3 regions of the Christensenella sp. MSJ-20 genome follow, and region 3 is predicted to be linked to each of the others. Evidence: riboswitches for the same ligand, from Rfam matches in the RefSeq annotation. Region 3 holds a riboswitch; each other region holds the start of a gene.
The links. A riboswitch is a leader RNA that binds a small molecule or an ion and turns the genes downstream of it on or off. The one in region 3 is predicted to bind molybdenum cofactor.
Positions count from the first base shown of each region.

Region 1: it holds a riboswitch for molybdenum cofactor, as region 3 does, so the genes downstream of both, KP626_RS07995 (class I SAM-dependent methyltransferase) here and KP626_RS03705 (ABC transporter substrate-binding protein) in region 3, are expected to answer to the same signal.
Region 2: it holds a riboswitch for molybdenum cofactor, as region 3 does, so the genes downstream of both, KP626_RS03155 (mechanosensitive ion channel family protein) here and KP626_RS03705 (ABC transporter substrate-binding protein) in region 3, are expected to answer to the same signal.

Region 1 is NZ_CP076563.1:1,564,181-1,572,223, reverse strand. It holds gene KP626_RS08005 (GntR family transcriptional regulator) at 395-1,831, shown strand; gene KP626_RS08000 (hypothetical protein) at 1,917-2,156, opposite strand; molybdenum cofactor riboswitch at 2,299-2,419, shown strand; gene KP626_RS07995 (class I SAM-dependent methyltransferase) at 2,490-3,344, shown strand; gene KP626_RS07990 (iron-containing alcohol dehydrogenase) at 3,394-4,551, opposite strand; gene KP626_RS07985 (VOC family protein) at 4,683-5,030, opposite strand; gene KP626_RS07980 (DUF378 domain-containing protein) at 5,230-5,436, shown strand; gene KP626_RS07975 (DMT family transporter) at 5,547-5,981, shown strand; gene eno (phosphopyruvate hydratase) at 5,996-7,243, shown strand; gene KP626_RS07965 (LysM peptidoglycan-binding domain-containing protein) at 7,449-8,043, shown strand, end outside.
Region 2 is NZ_CP076563.1:609,762-617,804, reverse strand. It holds gene rpoD (RNA polymerase sigma factor RpoD) at 1-826, shown strand, start outside; gene KP626_RS03180 (hypothetical protein) at 866-1,243, shown strand; gene KP626_RS03175 (tRNA (adenine(22)-N(1))-methyltransferase) at 1,333-1,998, shown strand; gene KP626_RS03170 (Nif3-like dinuclear metal center hexameric protein) at 1,985-2,764, shown strand; gene KP626_RS03165 (zinc ribbon domain-containing protein) at 2,809-3,528, shown strand; RNA gene rnpB (RNase P RNA component class A) at 3,537-3,871, shown strand; molybdenum cofactor riboswitch at 4,554-4,673, shown strand; gene KP626_RS03155 (mechanosensitive ion channel family protein) at 4,887-5,765, shown strand; gene KP626_RS03150 (carbohydrate-binding family 9-like protein) at 5,816-6,430, shown strand; gene KP626_RS03145 (MFS transporter) at 6,630-7,820, shown strand; gene KP626_RS03140 (class I SAM-dependent methyltransferase) at 7,976-8,043, shown strand, end outside.
Region 3 is NZ_CP076563.1:715,768-723,810, reverse strand. It holds gene KP626_RS03730 (shikimate dehydrogenase family protein) at 1-611, shown strand, start outside; gene KP626_RS03725 (shikimate kinase) at 608-1,111, shown strand; gene aroQ (type II 3-dehydroquinate dehydratase) at 1,108-1,554, shown strand; gene KP626_RS03715 (prephenate dehydrogenase) at 1,551-2,393, shown strand; gene KP626_RS03710 (DUF1847 domain-containing protein) at 2,574-3,236, shown strand; molybdenum cofactor riboswitch at 3,267-3,388, shown strand; gene KP626_RS03705 (ABC transporter substrate-binding protein) at 3,482-4,534, shown strand; gene KP626_RS03700 (FecCD family ABC transporter permease) at 4,555-5,604, shown strand; gene KP626_RS03695 (ABC transporter ATP-binding protein) at 5,601-6,392, shown strand; gene KP626_RS03690 (sulfotransferase) at 6,603-7,646, shown strand; gene KP626_RS03685 (glycosyltransferase family 2 protein) at 7,661-8,043, shown strand, end outside.

The sequences.
Region 1 (8,043 bases), 850 kb from region 3:
CGGATCGCGATATAAACGATTTTGCGAACGCCCTCTTTATAGGAGGGCGTTTTTTTACGGAGCAGTGTCTGTTTTCTCTGACATTCTCCTGCCAAAAAGCGTATGGAAAGGATACAGGGCATTTCCGTTATAAAGTGGTATCGCAAACAAACCCGAGCCCATCACTCAGCCGCTTCTTCCATCGCTTTTCCCATGTGACGTTTGTTTTTGTTTCGGAATGGCGCGTATCAACCGAAAACAGAGATAAAATACAGGCGATTTTCGAAGAAATATATCTCAAATTGTCTCATTTTCCGATTAGTTTATTATTTTAATGGTAATATTATGACTAAACAACGGGAATTTGGGCACATTAGCATATAGGTCCAAAAAATATGCGACTTGAGGTGTAAGCTTGGAAAGAAAACAAACCCGATTTGCCTTCGTCTACGAGAATTTGCGACGTCAAATTCTATCGGGGCAGCGGGAATATGGCAGCAAACTGCCCTCTGCACGGCAGCTTTACCAGCTCTACGGAGTGGGAATCCGAACCATCAAAACCGTTTTAATGCGGCTTCGGGAGGAAGGGCTTATTCACACCGAGGAGCGAAAGAGGGCGGTGGTTGTCTATAGAGTTCCGTTTAGAGAGCAAAAGCATACGGCGCTACAAACAATCGCCGGTCAAAGAGATGCTATCTTAGAGATCTATCGATCCATGGAGGCGCTAATGCCCGATCTCCTCACCTTTAGTTGCCAGTTTACCGATATCATCAACCTGGATCATTACGACGACATCCTTAGGTGGGCAAGGCGCCCCAACCTAACCTCCAACGGCTGGAAAATCCCCGCCCGCTTTTTTCATGATATTCTGAAATCCTCTGGAAACCCCTTTTTCTGCGATGTGCATTCCGCTTTAGAACTACATGGGGAAACCTCCTTCTTAACGGAATATCTTACCGAAACCGGACTCTTTCCCCAGGAGAAGGAAAAGGAAGAATTTAACCGTATCCTGGACGCGGTGAGAAGCGGCAACACCTATGCCATTCAAAACAGCTTTCGGGCGCATTATCATTCCATCGCCAATTCCGTTGCGTGCTGCATGCAGCACCTTGCCGTTCAGTACCCCCAGGAGCCCATGGACCCCCGCCGCTATTTCTCGTGGAACACCAGCTATGGCATCCATCAGCACTATCAGCGAATTGCTCGGGATCTGGCGGAAAGGATCAATTTTGGCACATACGCTTACCGCTCCTATCTGCCGTCGGAGCGGGCTCTAGCAGAGGAATACGGGGTATCGGTCCATACCGTCCGCAGGGCGCTCTCCATTCTAAACAACCTTGGATTTGTTAAAACGCAAAACGGCCGGGGGACCCAAGTTCTAACCTTGGATCTATCCGCCAGCATCAAAAATACAAATCATTCCAGGCTGTTGCTGCACCTCAACGCCCTTCAGTTTATGGCCCTGATCGTTCGCCCAATCGCCCTGTCGGCCTTTGACGGAACCCGGCAATCCCTGCAAAAGGCGTTTTCGCAGCCACAGGGCATCTCGCTGGCCGATCTCACCAGCCACGTGGTGGACAACGTCCCCCTCTACCCGCTCAAGGTCATCCTGCAAAAGATCGACCATATCTTCTACGGGGGCATTTATCTCTACCGGCGGAACAGCCCTTTTCCGGACGCCCCCAATGAACTGGCCGTACGGATCTTCTCCTGTCTGGAGAAGGACGACCGGCAGGGCTTTGCCCATCTTCTCTTTGAAACCTACTGCGGCATTTTGACCAACCTTCGCAATCTATTGGTGGACAACGGAGTTCCCGAGGCGGAGCGGGTCATCACGCCCAACCTCTGGTAGCCCACATGAAAAACCCCCGAAAGCCGACGGCTTCCGAGGGAATTCCAATGGTTCAAGAGGATCTGTTTCCCGCCTGAGGAGGGCGCTACCGGCAGGTATTGGCGTTGCACCAAGGGCCGCCCCATGGGAGCGCAAAAATGCTGATCGCAGTGATCTGCGGCGGGATGCTTCTTGTCATAACACCGTTGTATCGGATCCGAACCACATTGCCCTGGCGGAACCGATGGGCATGGGGGGTGTGGACGATTACCCGCTGCCGCGTTTCCAGATCCAGCACAAGCAGACGGTTTCTCTGTACGCCGATCACAATGGCTTGCATGGTCACACATACCACCTCCAATTGTCACACTACAGGATATGAAAAGCAGCGGCAGACGGCTACACTTCAGCCGGAACGATCCCTTTCAAAAGGCTGGACGGATTGACATCCCGGAATCCCTATGATACTGTACAAGCACCATTGAGAAATCGTTTCTATCCTTCGAGCCCATTCCCCTAAGTGGCCTGTCGCCATATGGAGCTGGGCCAAAGGGTCGGTTTTGAAAAGAGCCGGCCTTCCGCCCCGAAAAGATGGATGCAGCGACCGGCAACTCACGTCCTCTTCATCTTTTGGATGGAGAGGACGTTTTTTAGTTTTTTATGAAAGGGGATCGCACCAATGAAACAGCCGCTTATCAACTGGCAGGAATTGCAGCGCTTAAACCGGCCTCCCATGGCCCCGCCCCAACAAAAAGAGGAGGGCAACATGTGGGACCGGGCGGCCGATATGTACAAGCAAATGGCCGCCATGGAAAAGAGCTATACCGTGGGATTTTTGGATGCCTTTGAAACCCGCCCCACCGACACCGTCTTGGATGTGGGGTGCGGCCCCGGGCGCATTTCCGTTCCCATGGCCCAGCGGGCCAAGAGCGTTACCTCGGTGGATTCCGCACAACGAATGCTGAATCACTGCATCCAAAACGCCAAGGACGCTGGGGTCACCAACCTCACTCCCCGTTTATTGGACTGGGAGACGGCTGAACTAGGACGGGATCTGGAGCAGCATGACATCGTCATCGCGTCCCGCTCGGTAGGACTTCAGAACCTGCGCAAGCTCAGCAGCTTTGCCCGGCGCATCGCGGTGATCATGGCCTGGGCCAATGCCCCCAGCATTCCCAACATCCTTCATGATATCTTTGTAGGCTGCTCCGAGGAGGAGGAACGGCGCGGTCCCTTCCCCATGGACCGGCGGGTTGGCTATAACGTCACCTATAACATGGTCTACGATATGGGCTACGACCCCAACGTCCGTATCCTCACCGATGGCTTCACTCGGGATTTTAGCTGCCGAGAGGAGGCCTATGCCGAGATGGTCAGCTTGGGCACCGTGGCCCCTGGCAAAATGGACGTATACCGGGCCAATCTGGACCGGTTCCTCACCCAGAATTCCGACGGCAGCGTTACCTTCCGCCGGGAGACCCGCTCCTTTGTTATGTGGTGGGAGACCGATCAAAGCAAAGTGTACGGATTATAATATTCTGCTTCTATCAAAAAACAGCGGCTCTCGCCGCTGTTTTTTACGTTTAGAAGCACATCTCATAGATCTTCAGCACGTCGCTGGGGCCCAGGGGAACATAGGCGTCGGGAAGATCCACCTTCTGGGCCATGGCCGAAAGGGACTCCCGGGCAATGCCCACTTCCGACAGCCTTGTAGGAATACCCATCTCCACAAACACCTGGCGAGTAGCATCGATCGCTTCCCGAGCAACATCGTACCGGTCTTTTCCTTCGGAGCGGAGGTCAAACACGTTAACACCATACTCCACAAACTTGTCCACGGTGACGTCTGAAAGAATGTACTCCATCCAGGCTGGCGTCAGAATAGCCAGTCCCACGCCATGGGTAATGTCAAAGAAGGCGGATAGCTCATGCTCCATGGGATGGCAGGACCAGGCACAGCCCTTGCCATAGCTGATGAGATCGTTGATGGCCAGGGAGGAAGTCCACATGAGGTTGGCCCGGGCCACATAGTTCTGGGGCTCCTCCACCGCGATCCTTCCAAAGTGCATGGCGGTTTTCAAAAGGGCTTCACACAGCCGGTCATTGAGATAGAAATCGGTCTCCCTGCTAAAGTATACCTCTAGAATGTGGGAGATGATATCGGCTGTGCCGGCTGCGGTCTGGTACTTGGATACGCTAAAGGTGTATTCGGGGTCCAAAATGGATACCTTGGGCCGCAGTATGGGAGCCCCAAAGCCGATCTTATCGTTGGTCTCAAGATTGCTGATCACCCCGCCGCAATCCATTTCGGAACCGGTAGCAGACAGGGTCAGCACCGACAGCACCGGCAATGCCTTGGTAATGGGCGCTTTCTGGGTAATGAGATCCCAAGGGTCTCCCTGGTAGAAGGTCGCGCAGGCGATGGCTTTGGCGCAGTCGATGGTGCTGCCGCCGCCTACGGCCACCACCACCTCTACGTCGTTATCCCGGCAAAGCTTTGCTCCCTCGGCCACCGAGGTAACCCGAGGGTTGGGATCGATGCCGGAAAGCTCCACCCACTGGATGCCCGCCTGGGAAAAGCCTTGGGTGACGGCGTCATAGATGCCGTTTTTCTTGATGCTTCCTCCCCCGTAGCAGAGCAGGGCTTTTTTGCCATACTGCAAAACAGCCTCTGGGAGCTTTTCAATCTGGCCCTTGCCAAAATGCACTACCGTCCCGATGTCATAGGTGAAATTATACAAGCTAAAATTCCTCCTTATGTTGTATAGTTTTGCTTTCCCAGTGTAACCCAAACCACCCATATGTTGTCAAGGGTCAACAAAAAAAGCTGGATAAAGGATATCCAGCCAAGGGTATTCTCAATACAGGGTCTCTATGGTTGAGTAATTTTTTGAAATTCCACCGTGTAGCCGTTGGGATCCTTTACGAAGAAGGAATAGACGGGAAAACGCTGGTGAAGCTGAGGCTGCGTGCAGGAAAGCACATCCTTTAGCCGCTGGTACTGAGCATCCACAGCCGCCCGATCCTTAAGATTAAAAGAGATGCATTGATATGCTTCCACCGTCCGTTCCCGCTCCACAAAGCCAAGGTATCCGTATCCTGTGTCAAAGATGCGGCAGCCGGGCTGGTCAAGCCAAACGGGCAACCCCAGTAGATCCCGGTAAAACGCCGTGGTTTCCGTCAAATCATCACAGGCGTAAAACACCACCATGGATTCCATTCGATCCGCTCCTTTCAGCCTTACGATTGATAGTATGCCATGGTAAAAGCGTTTTGCATAGGGTCAGGGCAACTCATCCCTTAAAACTGGAAAAAAACATTTTGTTTTCCTTTACTCCCCAGCATATGGATGGCGGCATCTGCAAACAATGTAAACGGAATCTTCAGCACCACATTTTATATCAAGGAGTGAAATCACAATGTTCAATAAACTTGCCCTCGCCCTGCTGATCATCGGCGGTCTGAACTGGGGCGCAATCGGAATTTTTCAGTTCGACGTTGTGGCATGGATTTTCGGCGGTCAGGCGGCCATCGTCAGCCGGATCATCTATACCCTCGTGGGCATCGCTGCCCTGATCTGTTTTTCCTTTTTCGCTACCCACGATGGGCACCGCAGCGAGCAATAACTGTTTTCCATGAAAAGCCCCGGTCATGGGGGCTTTTCGCGTTTTGGGCATTTTCACAATTTTTGGTATGAAGGCGGGGATCAAAGCCATACTAAACCCGAGGTGATTCCATGTTAGGAGTAATCATGAGCATCATAGCCGGAGCCGCCATGAGCATTCAAGGTGTTATGAACACCCGGCTCAGCGAGGGCATCGGGCTGTATGAATCCAACGCTTTCGTCCAGGGCACCGCCTTTGTCCTGTCCATCATCGCAATGTTGGTGCTGGGAAACGGCAACTGGAAGGAGCTAGGCAGCGTCAACAAGCTATACCTTTTGGGCGGCGCGCTGGGCCTGGTGATCACCATCACCGTGATGGTGGGCATCAAAAACCTGAGCCCCACCATCGCCATTTCCGTGATCCTGATCGCCCAGCTTTTCGTGGCGGCCCTTATCGACGCCTTCGGGCTCATGGGCGCCGAGAAAGTGGCCTTTGGCTGGAGCAAGTATGTGGGGCTGGGCCTGATGATCGCCGGCGTCCTGCTCTTTAAGTGGAAATTGATATAAGGAAGGAGAAACCCATGCGCACACCTAAAATCGAACGCATCCAAGGCCTGGAGGTACTGGATTCCCGAGGGAACCCTACCGTCCGGGCGGAGGTATGGCTCACCGATGGCAGCCAGGGCTGGGCCATGGCCCCCTCGGGTGCCTCCACCGGGGCCTTCGAGGCCCATGAGCTGCGGGATAAGCATCCCAATAGATACGGGGGTAAGGGGGTTTTAAGCGCGGTGGACGGCGTCAATGGCCCCATCGCAAACGCCCTTATAGGCCTGGACCCCTTTTGCCAGCGGTCCATCGACCAAACCCTGATCCAACTGGACGGCACCGACAACAAATCCCGCCTGGGCGCCAATGGCATCCTGGCGGTATCCCTAGCCGTAGCCCGGGCAGCGGCGGACGCCCTGCGTCTGCCTCTCTACCGGTATCTTGGGGGCGTTTTTGGAGATAAACTCCCCCTGCCTATGATGAACATTCTCAACGGCGGAGCCCACGCCCAGAACAACGTGGACATCCAGGAATTTATGATCCTGCCATCGGGCGCCTCCTGCTTTGCCGATGGCCTTCGGTGGTGCAGCGAAATCTACCACGCCCTGGGCAGGCTATTGGCCCAAAAGGGGCTTTCCTCCGGCGTGGGCGACGAGGGCGGATTTGCCCCCAACCTGCCCTCCGACGAGGCGGCCATCGACATCATCCTTCTGGCCATCGAGGCGGCGGGCTATCGCCCCGGAGATCAGGTGAAGCTAGCCCTGGATGCCGCCGCCAGCGAATGGCAGGACGGCGCCGGCTATCGACTTCCCAAGCGGGGCGCCTTCCATACCGCCCAGGAGCTGATCGCCTATTGGGAGGCCCTTTGCCGCCGCTATCCCATCGCTTCCATCGAAGACGGCTTGGGAGAGGAGGACTGGGCAGGCTGGACAGCCCTGACCCAGTCCCTTGGAGACCGGGTACAGCTGGTGGGGGACGATCTCTTTGTCACCAACACGCAGCGCCTAGGCCGGGGCATCCGGGAAGGGGCTGCCAACGCCATCCTGGTGAAACCCAACCAGATCGGCACCCTCACGGAGACCCTCAGCGCCATTCAGATGGCCCAGGATGCCGGATTCGGCCGGGTGATCTCTCATCGCTCCGGGGAAACCGAGGACCCCTTCATCGCCGATTTGGCGGTGGCCACCGGCGCGGGACAGATGAAAACCGGCGCTCCCTGCCGCTCCGACCGGGTGGCAAAGTACAACCGGCTTCTGTGCATCGAAAAAGAACTGCAGGGATAGCCCGCAGCCACGGATCAAACAGCGCCCCCGTGGGCGCTGTTTTTCTTTTAGCCCTTGACGAATCCAAAGTATAAGCGTTTACAGCGTCGGCGTAAGCGCAGGAAACAGCCGTTATTTTAGGCGGCACCAAACCATGGCTCACCCCATAAGGTGCTTTTTCATAGTATGAAATGGACCCAAGGTCCAATCCAACATGGAGGAAGCCATGAAACACAAACTCAAAAAATTATCCGCCATCATCCTGGCGGTTTTATGTATCTGCTTGACCACCGTTTCCGCCCTGGCCTTCCCGCCCTCCGATTCCACCATCTATCAGGGGATCGACGTCAGCAAATGGCAGGGAGCCATCGACTTCAACCAGGTTCGGGACAGCGGCATCCAGGTGGTATATATCCGTTCCAGCTATGGAACCAACCAAGATCCCTACTTTCGGCGCAACTACGAGGGGGCCAAAGCCGCCGGCCTGAAGGTAGGATTCTACCACAACGTCACCGCCACCACCGTAGCCGAGGCCCAGCGGCAGGCCCGTTACTTCTTGTCGGTCATTGCCGGAACCTCTCCCGATTGCCGCCTGGCCATGGACTTTGAAACCTTCGACGGCCTGTCGGCCCAGGAGGTCAACGCCATCTCCCTGGCCTTTATGGAGGTCATGACAGAGGAATCCGGCCTACCCGGCGTGGTGTACGCCAACACCTATACCGCCCGCACCATTTTAAGCCCCGGCCTAGCCCAGCAATATCCTCTTTGGGTGGCCCATTACGGGGTATTCCAACCGGGGGACAACGGCAAATGGCGCTCCT
Region 2 (8,043 bases), 110 kb from region 3:
CATCGACGACCCCGTCAAGATGTACTTAAAGGAGATTGGCAGGGTGCCCCTTTTGACCGCCGAGCAGGAGGTGTCCATCGCCAAGCGCATGGCGGAGGGGGATGAGGAGGCCAAGCAGGAGTTGACCGAAGCCAACCTCCGATTGGTGGTGTCCATCGCCAAACGGTATGTGGGCCGAGGAATGCTGTTTTTGGATCTGATCCAGGAAGGAAATCTGGGGCTCATTAAGGCGGTGGAGAAGTTCGATTATCAAAAGGGTTACAAATTTTCCACCTATGCCACCTGGTGGATTCGCCAGGCCATCACCCGGGCCATCGCGGACCAGGCCCGGACCATCCGCATTCCCGTTCACATGGTGGAGACCATCAACAAGCTGATACGGGTTACCCGGCAGCTTTTGCAGGAATACGGGCGGGATCCCATGCCCGACGAGATTGCGGCCGTCATGGGCATTCCGGAGGAGAAAGTTCGGGAGATCATTAAGATCGCCCAGGAGCCCGTCTCCTTGGAAACCCCTATCGGCGAGGAGGAGGACAGCCATCTGGGGGATTTTATTCCGGACGACGAGGCTTCGGTGCCCGAGGAATCCGCCGCCTTTACCCTTTTAAAGGAGCAGTTGGTGGAGGTACTGGATACCCTGACCCCCAGGGAGGAAAAGGTGCTGCGCCTGCGGTTTGGCCTGGACGACGGCCGGGCCCGAACCCTGGAGGAGGTTGGCAAGGAGTTCAACGTTACCCGGGAGCGCATCCGTCAGATCGAGGCCAAAGCCTTAAGAAAGCTTCGTCACCCCAGCCGCAGCAAGAAGCTGCGGGATTTTCTGGAGTAGGGCGCATCATTTAACGGTTGATTCAGGAGGAATTGTGGGATGAGAAGCGGGACAAAGCACCTGCGGATTGCCAGCGTGATCCAGATCCTTCTGGGGGCGGGATCCGCTGTCGCCACTTATTTTTTGATTGGCGCGGGGGATGTTACCGTTGCCGGCCTGGATCCTGAAAAGGCGCTGGGGATTCTAGTTTTGACCTATGGTGGACAAGCCTTTCAGGTGTTGGCGGGGTTGCTTGGGCTCTTGTTGTCCAAGAAAAAATCCCTTTTGACCGTGATCCTAGGCGTGTTGTTGTTTGTGCCACAGCTGATTGCCTTCCTCCATGTGAAAAATGATATCGCTTTGATTCTTGTGAATGCGGTTTTGCTGGCGGTCCCGTATTATTACCTGCATAACGCCTACAAGAATTTTAAGGAATAGGGCGAGAGATCAAAGATGACCGGATGGGGACAGGAGGGATACCGGCGGCTGCGTCCGCCGGTTTTATTATGACGGAGCGAATCGCTTGTATGCTGGCACTGGCATCCCCCTGCGATGTGCTGGCCGATGTGGGGTGCGATCATGGTCAGATTGGCCTTGGGTTCTTGAAAGAGGGCTTGTGTAAGAAAGCCTTGATGATCGACATCAGCGAGCCGTCCCTCAACAAGGCCCGGCGGTTGTTTCGCGAAGAGGGCTATGAGGACCAAGCCCATTTCCTGGTGGGGGATGGGTTGTTGCCTGCTGGGGAAGCGCAAGGGGTGGTCATTGCCGGGATGGGGGGAAAACTCATCGTCCGGTTGTTGGAGAACGCCTGGGCTCAGGCCCGAACAAAGGAATATCTGGTGCTGCAGCCCAACAACAGCATAGGGCTGGTACGGGGGTATCTAGCGGAGCACGGATTTGTGATTCGGGATGAGGCCCTTTGTTTTGAAAACGGACGGCATTATGCCATAATCCGGGCGGAGGCGGGAGAGAGCCCCCGTCTTTCGGCACTGGAACAGGAGCTGGGGCCGGTAAACCTTCAAAAAAGACCGTCGCTTTTGGCAAGCTACGCCCGGCATCGACTGAAGGTTCACGAGAGTATCCTATACACCATGGAGAGGGGAGAGATCCGGGGGGAAGCCTATGGATTCTCACAGGGGATGGTTCGGTCCATCCGGCACTATTTGGAGGAGGCAGAAGATGAAGGTATCTGAACTGGTGGAGATTGTGGACGGCATCGCGCCCTTTGCTCTTGCCATGGACTTTGACAATCCCGGCCTGATCCTGGGGGATCGGGAGGGGGAGGTGACCAGCGTGTTGGTTGCTCTGGACGCCACCCTTTCCGTGGTGGAGGAGGCCCGCCGGCTGGGGGCGGAGGTTATCGTGAGCCATCATCCGCTGTTATTTTCCCCCACAAAGCATATCCTGGAGCAGGAGGGGGATGGGGCCATCCTACGGCGTTTGATCGAAGGAGGAATTTCCCTCATCGCGGCGCATACCAACTTTGACGTGGCTCCCCGGGGGCTATGCTGGGAGCTGGCCTGCCGGATGGGCCTTCGGGATCCACAGGTGCTTATGGAAGACGGATACGGGCTGGTGGGGGATATCCCTCCTATGACGCTGTCCGTCCTTGCCCAGCATACCAAGGAGCGGTTGGACGCCACCTGCGTCAAATATGCGGGAGAGCCGGAGGGGATCATCCGCCGGCTGGCGGTGGCCTGTGGCAGCGGCCGCACCGCCTTTCCGTCGGCCTTGGCGGCGGGAGCTCAGGCCGTTATCACTGGAGAGGCCAGCTATGATTCTGCTCTGACCTTTGGGCGAATGGGCCTGTCCATCCTGGAGGCGGGGCACTTTGATACCGAGAAATGGTTTATGGATTCCATGGCCAGCCGTTTACAAAATGAGCTGGGTAGGCTACAATATAATGTGCGAATACACATTTCTAAGGTGAGTAAAGATGTTTATTCTGGAGCGGTATAGGCAAAGCCTATGGAGGCTCCTTTCTATATTGGGAGGCGATGCGAATGGGTAATGAAATTTATCAGGCGCTATGGGAATACCAGGCAGCCGACATCAATCTGAGCCGCTTTGAACGGAAGCTTCGGGAGTCCCAGACCCGGAAGAAGCTTTTGGCCATGCGGAATTATCTGCTGGAGCAGCAGAAAAAGATAAAGCAGCTGGAGGAGGATCTCTTAAAGGGGCAGCGGAATGCCGCCTCTATTCAAGAGGATATTCGGAAGGCCATGGAGGAATTTGCCATGCTGGATCAGGACCTCACCGACCTGGGGGACGATGAGGATCTGGAGGAACTTCGCCGGATTTCCAGGGAAATGGACGCCCTCAGCAAACAGTTAAACGGGCTGAATAAGGAGCTCAATGACATCAGCAAGCTGGCCTATGGGGCGGAAGGGGTCCTAAAGGACGCCTATGTGAAGATGCAGAAGGCCAAGACCGATTTTGACGCGCTCAAGGCCCTCCATGACAAGGAACTGGACGAGGCCAAGGGAGAGCTTAACGCCCTGCAGGCTGCTGTGGCGGAAAAGGAGAAATTTATCACCGATCCCGCGCTTTTGGCGGAGTATAAGAAGATCAAGAAAAACCGGCTGAACCCGTTGGCCAAGGTCAACGAGGATCGATGCAGCGGCTGCAATATGACCATTCCCAGCTTGACCCTTCGGAAGATCAAGGAGGGGGAGGGGATCATCGAGTGCGAGAGCTGCGGCAGGATTCTCTTCATGGAATAGGTATGACGCGAGTAGGCTGAATGACCGCGAGCGTTTGCTCGAGGAAAGTCCGAGCACCATAGGGCAGGATGCCGGATAACGTCCGGTGAAGGCGACTTCAAGGAAAGTGCAACAGAGAGATACCGCGAATCCCGTTTGGGACGCAAGGGTGGAAAGGTGAGGTAAGAGCTCACCAGCGGCCTGGCGACTTGTCCGCTATGTAAACCCCATCCGGTGCAAGGTTGATAGGGAGCAATTGTGGCGGCCCGTCACGCTCCGGGTAACTGCTTGAGCCCCGCGGTGACGCAGGGCCTAGATAGATGGTCATTCACGACAGAACTCGGCTTATAGGCTTGCTCGCTTCATGGAGGCCCGCTTATGCGGGCCTCTTTTTCTAATTTGAACGGAATAGGCTGGGGCTTACGCGTGTCGGATTCTCTATGCCAGAATATGGAGGGACTCTATATTGTTCTGGGATGAAAGACGCTCTTTTGAGCGGATTGACCGGGATGCAGGAAGTTGGAATTGTGATGGATGCGTCTGAGGTTTTCACGGAGAGAAGAAACTTCGATCCAGGGGAATCGCCTCGTGAAAAGCTAAAATGGACGTTTTAGGGTATGGATGAAAGAAACTCCACAATGGTTTGGTTCAGCCGTTTTGCGAACACGGGCGGGATGCTGTGGGACGCTCTTTTTTATATCTGATAGGTGCAGTGCTGTTTCGGCAGATCATTCATACGGCCGATGATATTACATTGCTGTCTATTTTGTAGAGACCGGAACCGCTTGATATTGGGTTCTAAAATGGACGGCATTTTCTTGGGGATTTTCAGAAGCCATGGGCTGATTAGGACGGCATCTCTGAGCAAGGACTGGTATTTGGAAAGAGGACACGGATCTCCGTCATTGAAATAATCCAATGGGGCAAAAGCCCTATGCGATAAGGAAATACAAAAATTAGATAATTTTTGTATTGATTAAATCGATTGCTGAAAATATCGTGGGATTGGTTGACAAAAAACCGAGGGGGATGCTATGATAAGAGCAAATTAAATACTGCTCTGAACTGAACGCCTAAGAACCTCGCGTTTATGGCCAAAAGTCGTTAGGGTATAGGGGGAAACACCTATGCCTCCCGGTGTGGAAAAGAGTGCGAGAAACCCAAGTAGGGGTTTATTGGCTTTACACATCGTAAAGCCTTTTTTGTTCGGCGCGGTACTGAGATTGGATATATGCATCTGCGTATATTATATTCCGTTGTAAGGGGCATGCGAGGACCGTGTATGGTGGACATGGTCCTTTCCCTTTTTTGGGGAATCATGTTACTATACTGGCATACTCTCTACTATGGCAGAGGCATTTTTTGATGGAGTGAAACAAATGGAACAGTTTTGGGAATCCCTCAATGGGTGGTTTGAGGGCGGCGCCCTGCAAGCATTGATCGACACCCTGCTCATCGCCCTCTTGGCGGTGATCTGTCTATGGATCAGCCGGCGGATTTTCCGGGGGATTCAAAAGCGTATGGGATCCCGCCGCACCAACCTGCGTTTTTTGCAGTCCATCGTTCGGACGCTGATCATCCTCTTTGCCCTTCTGGGCATCCTATACCAGATCAAGCCCCTTAGGGGATTCCTGACCTCCCTTTTGGCCGGGTCCGGCGTGGTGGCGGTCTTTATTGGCCTTGCGTCCCAGCAGAGCCTCAGCAACTTCGTCAGCGGGCTTTTGATCTCCACCGCGAAGCCCTTTGCGGAAGGGGATCGGGTGAAGCTGCGGGATATTGGGGTAACGGCCATTGCCGAGAGCGTGACCATCCTGTACAGCAAATTCAGAACCTTTGACAATTCCCTGATCGTAGTGCCCAACAGCGTTTTGGATAAGATGGTCATCGAGAACACCGATGTGGTGGGGGACCGATTCTGCAACTTCTTTGACATTGCCATATCGGGCCAATCCGATTTGCTGCTGGCCATGGAAACCGTAAGGGACATCGCGGAGCGCCATCCCCTCTGTCTGGATCAGCGGACGGAGGAAGAACTGGCCGAGGGCAAGCCCAAGGTGCCGGTCCGGCTGGTGGATATCGATGGAAACGCCCTGAAGCTTCGGGCCTCCATTTGGACGGAAAGCCCAGCCTTGGGCTATACTGCTCTTTGTGAGATCCGCCGGGATGTGAAACTGGCCTTTGACCGGGCGGGTATCCAGTTGCCCCGGCAGTATGTGGTGGTATCCCAGGAGCCTGTGGAAGATTCCTCCAAAATGTGATAGGATAAGGGCAGTGAAAATCGGAATGAAACCGTAAGGGAGTGGAGCTTGTGAATACCTATGTTATCAAAAAGATTCCCGCTGGAGCGAACGTCCCCTGGGAGGATATCCCCCAGGCGGATATTACCAACTATTCCCCCAATGAGAAGGAATATTATCCCAAGGCCTATGCCAAGGTGTGCCATGATGGGGAACGGTTTTATGTAAAATTCCATGCCGAGGAGCCCGCTATCCTGGGTACCCTGCGGAATTACAACGATCCCGTATCGGAGAACAGCTGCGTGGAGTTTTTCTTGAACCCCTATCCCGATGTTCGGGAGGACTACATGAATTTTGAAACCAACGTCTTGGGGGCACTGCTCCTGGGCTTTGGGTACATCAAGCCCCGGGGGCGTTTGTGGCATATCCTGCCGGAGGAGTTCCATATCCAAAGCACGGTGGCGGATCCTGCGGATTACAATGGGGAGTATTGGGAGCTGACCTATGAGATTCCATTTGCCATCTTGAACCAGGTATACGGCTGTACCGGCTTGGGCTCTGGCAGCAGGATCAAGGGGAATTTCTTTACGGTGTGCGCCCAGGGCGACCTGCGCCACGCAGGGACCTGGAACCCCACGCCCGGCTTCCACGAGCGTTCGGGCTTTGGGGATTTGATTTTAGAGTAGTTACAGGATTCTGAAATTGAAACGGAGGGGATTTCCCCTCCGTTTCCTATATTTGCCTATTGTCAACCCTCTGAAAAAAGGATAATCTTGGATTATCCAGAGGGGATTTTATCTGAATATTAGGGAACGATTCCACCGAACTGCAATCTGTGGGCGCCGCAGTTCTCCGGCGTTAAATCATTTTAAAGGGGTTGTTGTGATGGAATTTAAGAAAAAGCTGCTGCTGATCAACGTCCAGGAACTGCTGTTCTACGCGGGGATGGTTTCCCTTTCGTTTATCGCGGTGATCCTGGGGGAGACGGGAATGGACGGCACCGCTGTGGGCGCCGCCATGAGCGGGATCTCCGTGGTTTCCATGTTGACGCCTCCGCTGTTTGGCATGCTGGCAGATAAGATCGGCGTACGGAAAACCTTTTGTATCGCGTTGACCGGCGCGTCCATCGTTTGGTTTTTTGTCCCCCTTTCGGTGGGCGTAAAGCTGGGGACCCTTCCCCTTACGGTGGTTCTGCTGCTATCCGGCACCTTCTTCCGGGCATCCCATGAATCCCTGATGGATAGCTGGCTGATGAAGATCCAGGACAGCGAGCCTTCCTTTAACTATTCCAACACCAGAAAATACGGTTCTTTGGGATACGCCGCCATGGCGGCGCTATCCACTCCTTTGGCGGCCTTGCTGGGCACCGGCGCGGTGTTCTGGTTGATGCCGCTGTTTTTGATTCCCATTCTGTTTCTAGCCAGCCGGATTGGGGATCCCGGCCCCGCGGTGGGGAAAACAGCTCCCTCAAAAGCCAAGGGGGAAAAATTGCAACTGGGGCGTCTGTTCCACAGCTACGACCTGATGACCTATTTCGCCTGCGCTATTTTTATGCTGATGCCTTTCAGCGGTTCTGGCATTCAGCTGCAATACCTGGTAGGCGATATTATGGGGGATAAGTCCATGGTGGGGCTATTGGCCGGCATCAAGGCTGGGGCGGAGTTCTTTTGCTTCCTATTGGTGCCCAAGGTTCAGAAACGGGTAAAGCCCAGCGTTTTGATTTGCCTGGTATTTGGATATTATGCCTGTGAGGCCTTTTTGCTGTCCACCGCCCATAGTATTTGGGTGGTCATCGCCCTGATGTTGTCCAGCGGCGTTGCCTTTGCTTTTATGATTTCCACCGTCATCAACTACATCCACTCCAAGGCACCGGAAGGGCTGTCTTCCACGGTGGTCACCGTTAACGGTGCCATTATGGGGGTGGCGGGAATCATTGCCAACAACGTGTGCGGCATCCTGCGGGACGCCGCCGGTGTACGTACCGGGTATCTTGTGGTGGGTACCGTGGGCATCTGTGCCGTGGGCCTGTTTATCCTGTTCCAAGTCCTGGGGAAGAGGCTCCGCAAAACGGCTTAGAAAAGCAGCGGGGCAGGGTGGATTCACTACGGGCCGTGGGGCAAGTCCCACGGCCCGTCTTTTTGTGGTAAGATGAAAAAGCATCCTAATAGAGGAAGAGGGAGAGGAAAGTGAAAAGCGGGATAGAAGGCCATCAGGAGGCTGAAGAGCTGCGGATGAAATTTGATGAGGATCCGGAAAACTACCACAGAAGCCGGCCGGATTATCCCGGGGCGCTTTTTTC
Region 3 (8,043 bases):
ATAAACGGACGGTGATGGAGCAGATGGATGTTCTTTCTCCCCAGGCAGAACGCATCGGGGCCATCAATACCGTCGCTTTGCGGGATGGACTATTATACGGGGATAATACCGATTACCATGGATTTCTGGCCATGCTGGCGCAGAAGGGCATCGGCGTGTCCGGCCGGCGGTTTACCGTTTTGGGAACGGGAGGTGCCAGCCGGGCGGTGACCACGGCCATCCGGGATGGAGGTGGGGAGGTGACCCTGGTGAGCCGCACGCCACGAGAGGGGGAACGCTCCTACCGGGAACTGGAACGCTGGGAAGGGGATGTGCTGGTCAACTGTACCCCCGTTGGAATGCATCCTCATACGGACGCCTGCCCGGTGGGGCCCACCGTCATCGAGCGGCATGAGGATATTGTGGATTTAATCTACAATCCTCTGGAGACCAAGCTTCTGGTACTGGGCCGAACGCTGGGCAAGCGCACCTGTGGAGGGCTTTGGATGCTGGTAAGCCAAGCGGTGCGGGCACAGGAGCTTTGGCAGGAGCGGGACATTCCCCAAAGGATTGGGGAAGCGGCCTATAAAGAGGCCTGGGGCGCTCTGCATGAGGGGAGGCATCGGCGATGATCCTGTCTCTAATTGGTATGCCGGGCAGTGGGAAGACCACTTTGGGAAGGCTGGTTGCGCGGGAATTGGGATGGGATTTTGTGGATATGGACGACGCCATCCAGGATATGGCGGGACGCACCATCCCAGAGCTATTTTCCCAAGGGGAGCCGGTATTCCGCCAATGGGAGGCCCGGGTCTGTGCCCGCTTATCCAGCGTTGACAGGCCTACGGTAGTGGCCTGCGGCGGGGGGGTAGTCCTAACCCCTGGCAACATTGACGCTCTGAAAGCCGGTGGGCCTGTGTTGTTCCTGGATAGGCCCCTGGCCCATATCGCTGGGGATATTGACCGATCCACCCGTCCGCTGCTGCGGGATGGAATGGATCGCTTGTATCAGCTCTATGCGGACCGTTATTCCCTGTACCGGGCGGCCGGGGACGCGGTGATTCAAAACGATGCGACCCAGGAGGCGGCGGTGGCCGCCATCCTGGTCTATCTGAAGGAGGAAGGAATCGGATGAACCTATTGGTGATCAACGGCCCTAATATGAACTTTCTTGGGATTCGGGAGCCGCAGATTTACGGCAGCGTGGGACTGGAGCAGATCAACGCTCGGATAGACGAGGAGGCTCGGAAGCTGGGCCATACGATGGCGTTTTTTCAGAGCAACTGCGAGGGCGCCATCATCGATGCTTTTCAGAAGGCCTACCATGACGGGGTGGATGGGATCATCCTAAATCCCGGCGCCTATACCCATACCAGTTATGCCATCCATGACGCCATTCAATCGGTATCCATCCCCACGGTGGAGGTGCACCTGTCCAATATCCACGCCCGGGAGGAGTTTCGGAGCCGCTCGGTGACGGCGCCGGTCTGTCTGGGCCAGATCTGCGGACTGGGGGAATACGGCTATATCCTGGCGCTTTACGCATTGAACCACCATCTGAAAGGAAAACGGACATGAACATTGCCATTGTTGGCTTGGGGGTTATTGGGGGATCCTTCGCCCAGGCCCTGTTGGAGAAAAGCGACCACACCGTTTTTGGAGTGGACCGGAATCCCGATACCATCCAAAAGGCCCTTTGCCGAGGAATGATTCGGGAGGGCAGCGTCGATCCCGAGGCGGTACTGCCCCGCGCGGATCTTACCATATTGGCGGTGTATCCTAAGGATGTACCTGCCTTTTTACGGGAGCATGGAAGCTGCCTGAGGCCGGGCACCGTCCTTACCGACGTTAGCGGCGTCAAAGGCCCTCTATGCCGGGAACTGGATGACCTTCTGGCTCCAGGGGTGGACTTTGTTTTAGGCCATCCCATGGCCGGAAGGGAAAAAGAGGGCATCGATTTTGCCAGTGCGGAGGTATTCCTTGGGGCCAACTATCTCATCGTTCCCCGGCCGGGAAACCGGGAAGAGAGCATCCGATTGGTGGAAGATCTGGTTCGGGAGCTGGGGTTTGGCAGGATCAGACGCATCTCGCCGGAGGAGCATGATCGGATGATCGGTTTTACCTCCCAACTGCCCCATGTGCTGGCGGTAGCCCTTATCAACAGCGATCGCCATCCCCAGGAAACCAGCTCCTTTGTGGGGGACAGCTACCGGGAGCTGACCCGGATCGCCAATATCAACGGGCCCTTATGGTCCCAGCTTTTCCTGGGGAACCGGGAGAATTTGCTATTGGCCATGGAGGACTTTGAGATGCAATTCCAAGAATTGAAGGAGGCCATCAAAAAGGAGGATGAGGAGCGGCTCATGGAGCGGTTTTGTGAATCCTCCAGGCGCCGTTTGGAGTTGGAGCGGCGCTAGCCAGTGCCGTTAATGGAAGAACTGGATGTGCCGTTGAGGAGATCCGGCTTTCGTATTTCATGTTTTAGAAAGAGAAAGGGGCTGTCGCCCGGCAGTAGTCCCCTTGCCAGAGATTTGAAAATGGGATAGAATGGCTATGCTTTTGGCAAATTGTGTCGAAAGATGAAGGAGGAGTATCCTATGCATTGCGCGGAGTGTCTCGTTCAGAACTGTCAGGTTCAGTGTAAACAGCCTGGCGGTGCGGATTGCCCCATGAAGGATCAGGCGTTATTTGACGCCATTCTGGCCGAGTATCAGAAGCCGGATATCCATACCTTTTATGAGGCCTCCGTGGAGAGCATGCGGCAATCCTTTGCCCGTCTGACCCGGCTGATGGAGACCATTAATTTTTGCAGGCTGATGAAGTATCATACCATCGGCATCGCCTATTGCAGCGGCATGCTGCGGGAGGGACGGATCGTCAATGCCCTGTTCAAAAAAGAAGGCTTTGAAACCGTATCGGCCGGCTGCAAGGTGGGTGGATTTTCCAGTGAGGAGCTCATCGGGCCCTGCCCCATGCGGGAATCCCTTCCCGAGCGCAGGGATCTCCGGAGCCCGGATGGACGGCTTCATCCGCCGGAAAAGGTCAAACCGCGGGCTATCTGTGATCCTATCGGCCAAGCCATGGTGCTTAACGAGGCCAATACCGAGTTCAACGTTGTGGTAGGCCTATGCGTCGGGCACGACAGTCTATTTTTGCAGTATGCTAACGCTCCTTGTACCGTTTTGGTTGCCAAGGACCGAATGTTAAACCATAATCCTGTTGCGGATCTCTATACCGCAGAGGCCAGGGGCCTTCTATGATTCCAACCTGACCCAGTGAACCATACGAATCATACCGCGATTTTTCAAGCAAGCGACGCCTACCGCCCGATGGGCTATGGTCCGCTGCCAATGGGTTGCGCCGGAAACGGCGCCGCCTTCCGTGTTTGAAAAGAAAGATCGGCGCAGTTTTCTGTACGCGTGGATTTTTCTGCGCGTTCTTTTTTTGTTACAGCCGTGGCCTATGGCTGCTGTAAAATAATGTTTAAGGATAAGGAGAGGACGGAATGAAAAAGAAGACAAGCCTTCTGCTGGCGCTGATGCTGGCCGCTCTGATGCTCATGACCGCCGGCTGCGGCGGCCCTGCTTCTGAAGAGGCTCAGACCCAGACCGTAACTGGCATGGGGGGAGTGGAGGTTACCCTTCCCAAGGAAGTGAAGACCATCGTGGATACCTGGTCTGCCGCTACGGACAACCTATTTAACCTGGGCGCCGGCGAGCTGCTGGTTTCTGGACATCCCGCTGCTGTGTCCGATTGGAGCAAACGGGTTTTCCCTGGAATCGCTGATCTGCCGGATTATTCCAAGGCCACCGCTGAGGAGCTTTTGGAGCTGAACCCCGATATGGTCATCGTCACCAGCACCGAAAAGGAGATGGAGCTGCGGGACGTAGGGGTAAACGCCATCAACCTCATGTATACCGATTATGAGGGCTTCCAGAAATCCACCACCATCCTGGGCCAGATCCTGGGCGGCGAATACGAGGAGCGTGCTAAGGCTCTGGTGGACTACACCCAATGGGTTACCGACACCCTGGCGGAAGACCTGAAGGACGTTCAGGAGGAGGACAAGCCCGTTGTTCACTACATCATGACCTCCGATACCACCAAGCTCTATTCCGGCGCTGGCGGCGGCAGCATCATCGAAGAGTGGATCAACTACGCTGGCGGCAAGCTTTCCACTGCGGCCTTAGGCAAGGGCATGGGCTTGAAGGACGTTACCGCTGAGCAGATCCTGGCCACCAACCCCGACTATATCATGATCGATGGGGATAACGCTGTGGAAGTCCGTGACGCTCTGAAGGCCAGCCCCGAGTGGCAGGACATCACCGCCGTCAAGGAAAACAGGATTTACTGCATCCCCAAGGGCTGTTTCTGGTGGGGCCGTTTGTGCGGCGATACCCCTCTGCAGGCGCTGTGGGCCGCAACCATTCTGCATCCCGACAAGGTTTCCTTCGATATCAAGGAAGAGACCAAGAAATATTATAAGGACTTCAAACAGTGCGAGCTTACCGACGAGGAGGTCGATCAGCTTCTGCGCACCGAGCTGCTTCCCCAATAGAATAAGTTTGGAGCATCTTTATGGAAATCCAAAAGCAACATAGCAAAAGAAAAAGTGAGAACGCCCTTTGGCGTTCCCACTTTTTCATACCCGTATGTGTGATAGCCCTTGTGGTTTGCATCGGCTCTCTCTGCGTGGGACGGTATGGTATCGGGCCTTTGGAGGCTGTTAAGATCCTGCTTTCCCGTATCATTCCCATGGAATCCACCTGGACGCCTACCATGGAAAACGTGGTCTTTCGGATCCGCCTGCCCCGTATGCTGGTAGCAGCCATGGTGGGAGGCGCTTTGTCTCTCTCGGGATCGGTCTATCAGGGAATCTTTAAGAACCCCCTGGTATCCCCCGATCTATTGGGCGTTTCTTCAGGCGCTTGCGTGGGAGCAGCCATAGCCATTCTATTGGGCCTGGGAGGCACCGGCATCCAAATCTTGGCCCTAATAGCCGGCTTATTGGCCGTGCTGATGACCACCATGCTGCCACGGCTTTTAAAAAATCGTTCCACCATGGTGCTGGTACTTTCGGGCATTATCGTCAGCGGCTTTTTTGGAGCGTTGATGGGTATCATCAAGTTTGTTGCCGATCCCCAGACCGAGCTGGCGGAGATCACCTATTGGACCATGGGCAGCATTGCTGGGGCCAATATGCAGGATGTGTTTTCTGTCCTCCCTGCCATGGCTGTTGCCGCAGTCATCTTGCTGCGCATGCGCTGGCGGGTCAACCTTCTGTCCTTGGGGGACGGAGAGGCCAAGACCCTGGGCGTCAACATACGCGCGGTTCGGGGCTTGATGGTGCTTTGTTCCACCATTTTGACGGCCTGTGCTGTATGCATCAGCGGGACCATCGGTTGGGTGGGCCTTGTGGTGCCCCATCTTAGCCGGATGCTGGCCGGCCCAAACAATACGCAGGCCATCCCCTTCTCCCTGGTGATGGGAGCGGCCTTTATGGTGGTGGTGGATACCCTTGCCCGTACCGTGACGGTGGCCGAGCTGCCCCTCAGTATCGTAACCAGTTTCATCGGTGCGCCGCTATATGCCTGGATGCTTACCAAACAGAGGATGCGGATAAAATGATGGAAGGAAATGTACAGCTGGAAATAAGACAGGGAGCTTTTCGATATCATGACGGCCCTGTGATTTTTGAAGACGTCAGCTTTTCTCTGCGAGCGGGACAAGTCTTTTGCATTCTAGGTCCCAATGGCGCGGGGAAATCCACTCTGCTCAACTGCCTGGCCAATCTCTTTCCCCTTCAAAAGGGAGAAATCCTCTTAAACGGGCAGCCCATGCATACCCTTTCCCGCAGGGAAGTCGCCCAGTGGATAGGATATGTACCCCAAAGCCAGGATCCCACCTATGGCTATACCGTTCGGGATTTTGTGGTGATGGGACGCGCCCCCTATATCAGCACCATGCAGCTCCCCAAACAGGAGGATTTTGAAAAAGCGGATCAGGCCCTTGAAATCATGGGAATTGAGCATCTTAGGGATCGTCCCTATACCGATATCAGCGGGGGAGAGCGCCAGCAGGCGACCATTGCCCGTGTCATTGCCCAGGAGCCCAAGATTATCCTCATGGATGAGCCCACAAGCTCCCTAGACTTTGGCAATCAGCTGCGGACGATAAGGATGATCCGTGCCTTAGCTCAACGGGGCTATGCTGTAGTCATGACCACCCACAACCCTGATCATGCCATCATGCTGGACGATACCGTGGGCGTTTTGGACCGAGAGGGCAGGATGACAGCGGGCCTCGCCCGCCAGGTGCTGACGGAGCAATTGCTCTCCAGCGTCTATCGCGTGGACGTGAAAATCGTCCATGTGAATGCCGTAGATCGGGATGCCTGCTTGACCAAGATGGAATAGGCGATTGGGTTACTTGATTGTTTTTGGGATAGAATGGTGTTAAAATAATAAATTAATTTTATGCACTTAAATTGAGCCCTTTGCTTTCATAGTTGCTGATGTACATAGAATCGGGTAGAATATAAACATATATCTGACCCATTTTTTCGGTATTTTTGTGCAATTGTGGGTATACTAAGAAATTAATAAAAGTATTTCTGAGGTGAGCTTATGCATCAGTTGGTAGTTCCTATAGGATATATGGGATCAGGTTCATCTGTGATTACTGACTTGGTCTCTGAGTTTCGAGGATACGAAGCGCGAAATGACACGTTTGAGTACGTTTTCTTACATTGCCCAAATGGTGTGTTTGATTTAGAAGATAAACTATTAATTGGGAACAATGCGCTACGAAGTGATGAAGCTTTGCACTCTTTTTTAAATACAATGCGTCAGCTATATGATAAAAAGTGGTGGTGGGTTGGAGATTATCAACAGCGAGTTGGAGTGGAATTCTGGGATTGTACTAAAACTTATATAAAAAAATTAGTGCAGTACACTCCTACGTATTATTGGTATATGCAAGAGAATACAAATATACAAATGTTTTTTAAACTTGCATGGAAGCGTATTGTATCGTTGTTGACTTTTCACAAAGTTAATTTAAAGAAACCATTACTTTATTCACCCATGTGGATATCTTTTATTCAACCAGATGAGTTTTATGAGATAAGTCGTGTTTATATACAACAAATATTGAAATTAATGGGCATCATGGAGCAATCAATTATTTTGGATCAGCTTTTGCTTCCTCATAATTTATATCGTGTTGATCACTATTTCGGAGATGAACTAAGAGCTATAGTGGTTTCTCGTGATCCAAGGGATGTTTTTATTATCAATAAATATATTTGGTCAAAACAAAATATGCCTGTGCCTTATCCAACGGATGTAAAAAAATTTTGCGGTTTTTATAAAGGCCTAAGGGAAAGTGAGAAATATACGCAATCCAACAAAGTTTTGCGGATTCATTTTGAGGATTTAGTATATGATTATGAAAATAGTGTTAACCAAATCTTGAAATTTCTAAATTTGGATTCTAGTTTTCACACATTAAAGAAGACATACTTTTTGCCTGAACGATCCATCAATAATACACAATTGTTTCAAAATGAGAGGTATAAGGAAGAGACTAAAATAATTACAGATAATCTTTCAGATTACCTTTATCCTTTTCCTTATGCACGAGTTCCTGTTGAAAGTCAGACTTTTTAGTAGGAGAAGTTTCTATGCCTGAAATTAGTGTAATTATCCCAGTTTATAATGTTGAAAAATATTTGGAGCGATGTTTAAATTCATTAGTTGCTCAAACGTTTTTGAACTTTGAGGTGATTATTGTTGATGATGGATCCACGGATGAAAGCGGTAAAATCTGTGATTCTTTTGCGAAAATAGACCCCCGTTTTCAGGTATTTCACACCTCTAATAATGGCGTTTCCAATGCGCGAAATTATGCAATAAAGAAATCCTCGGGGACCTATCTAGCCTTTCTGGATAGTGATGACTATATCGAGCCTGATATGTTAGCACGTTTATACCAATGTAGTGCTTTGCATCCTGAGATCGGATGTGTAATTTGTAGCGCAATAGCGGAATCAGAAGACGGGACCCC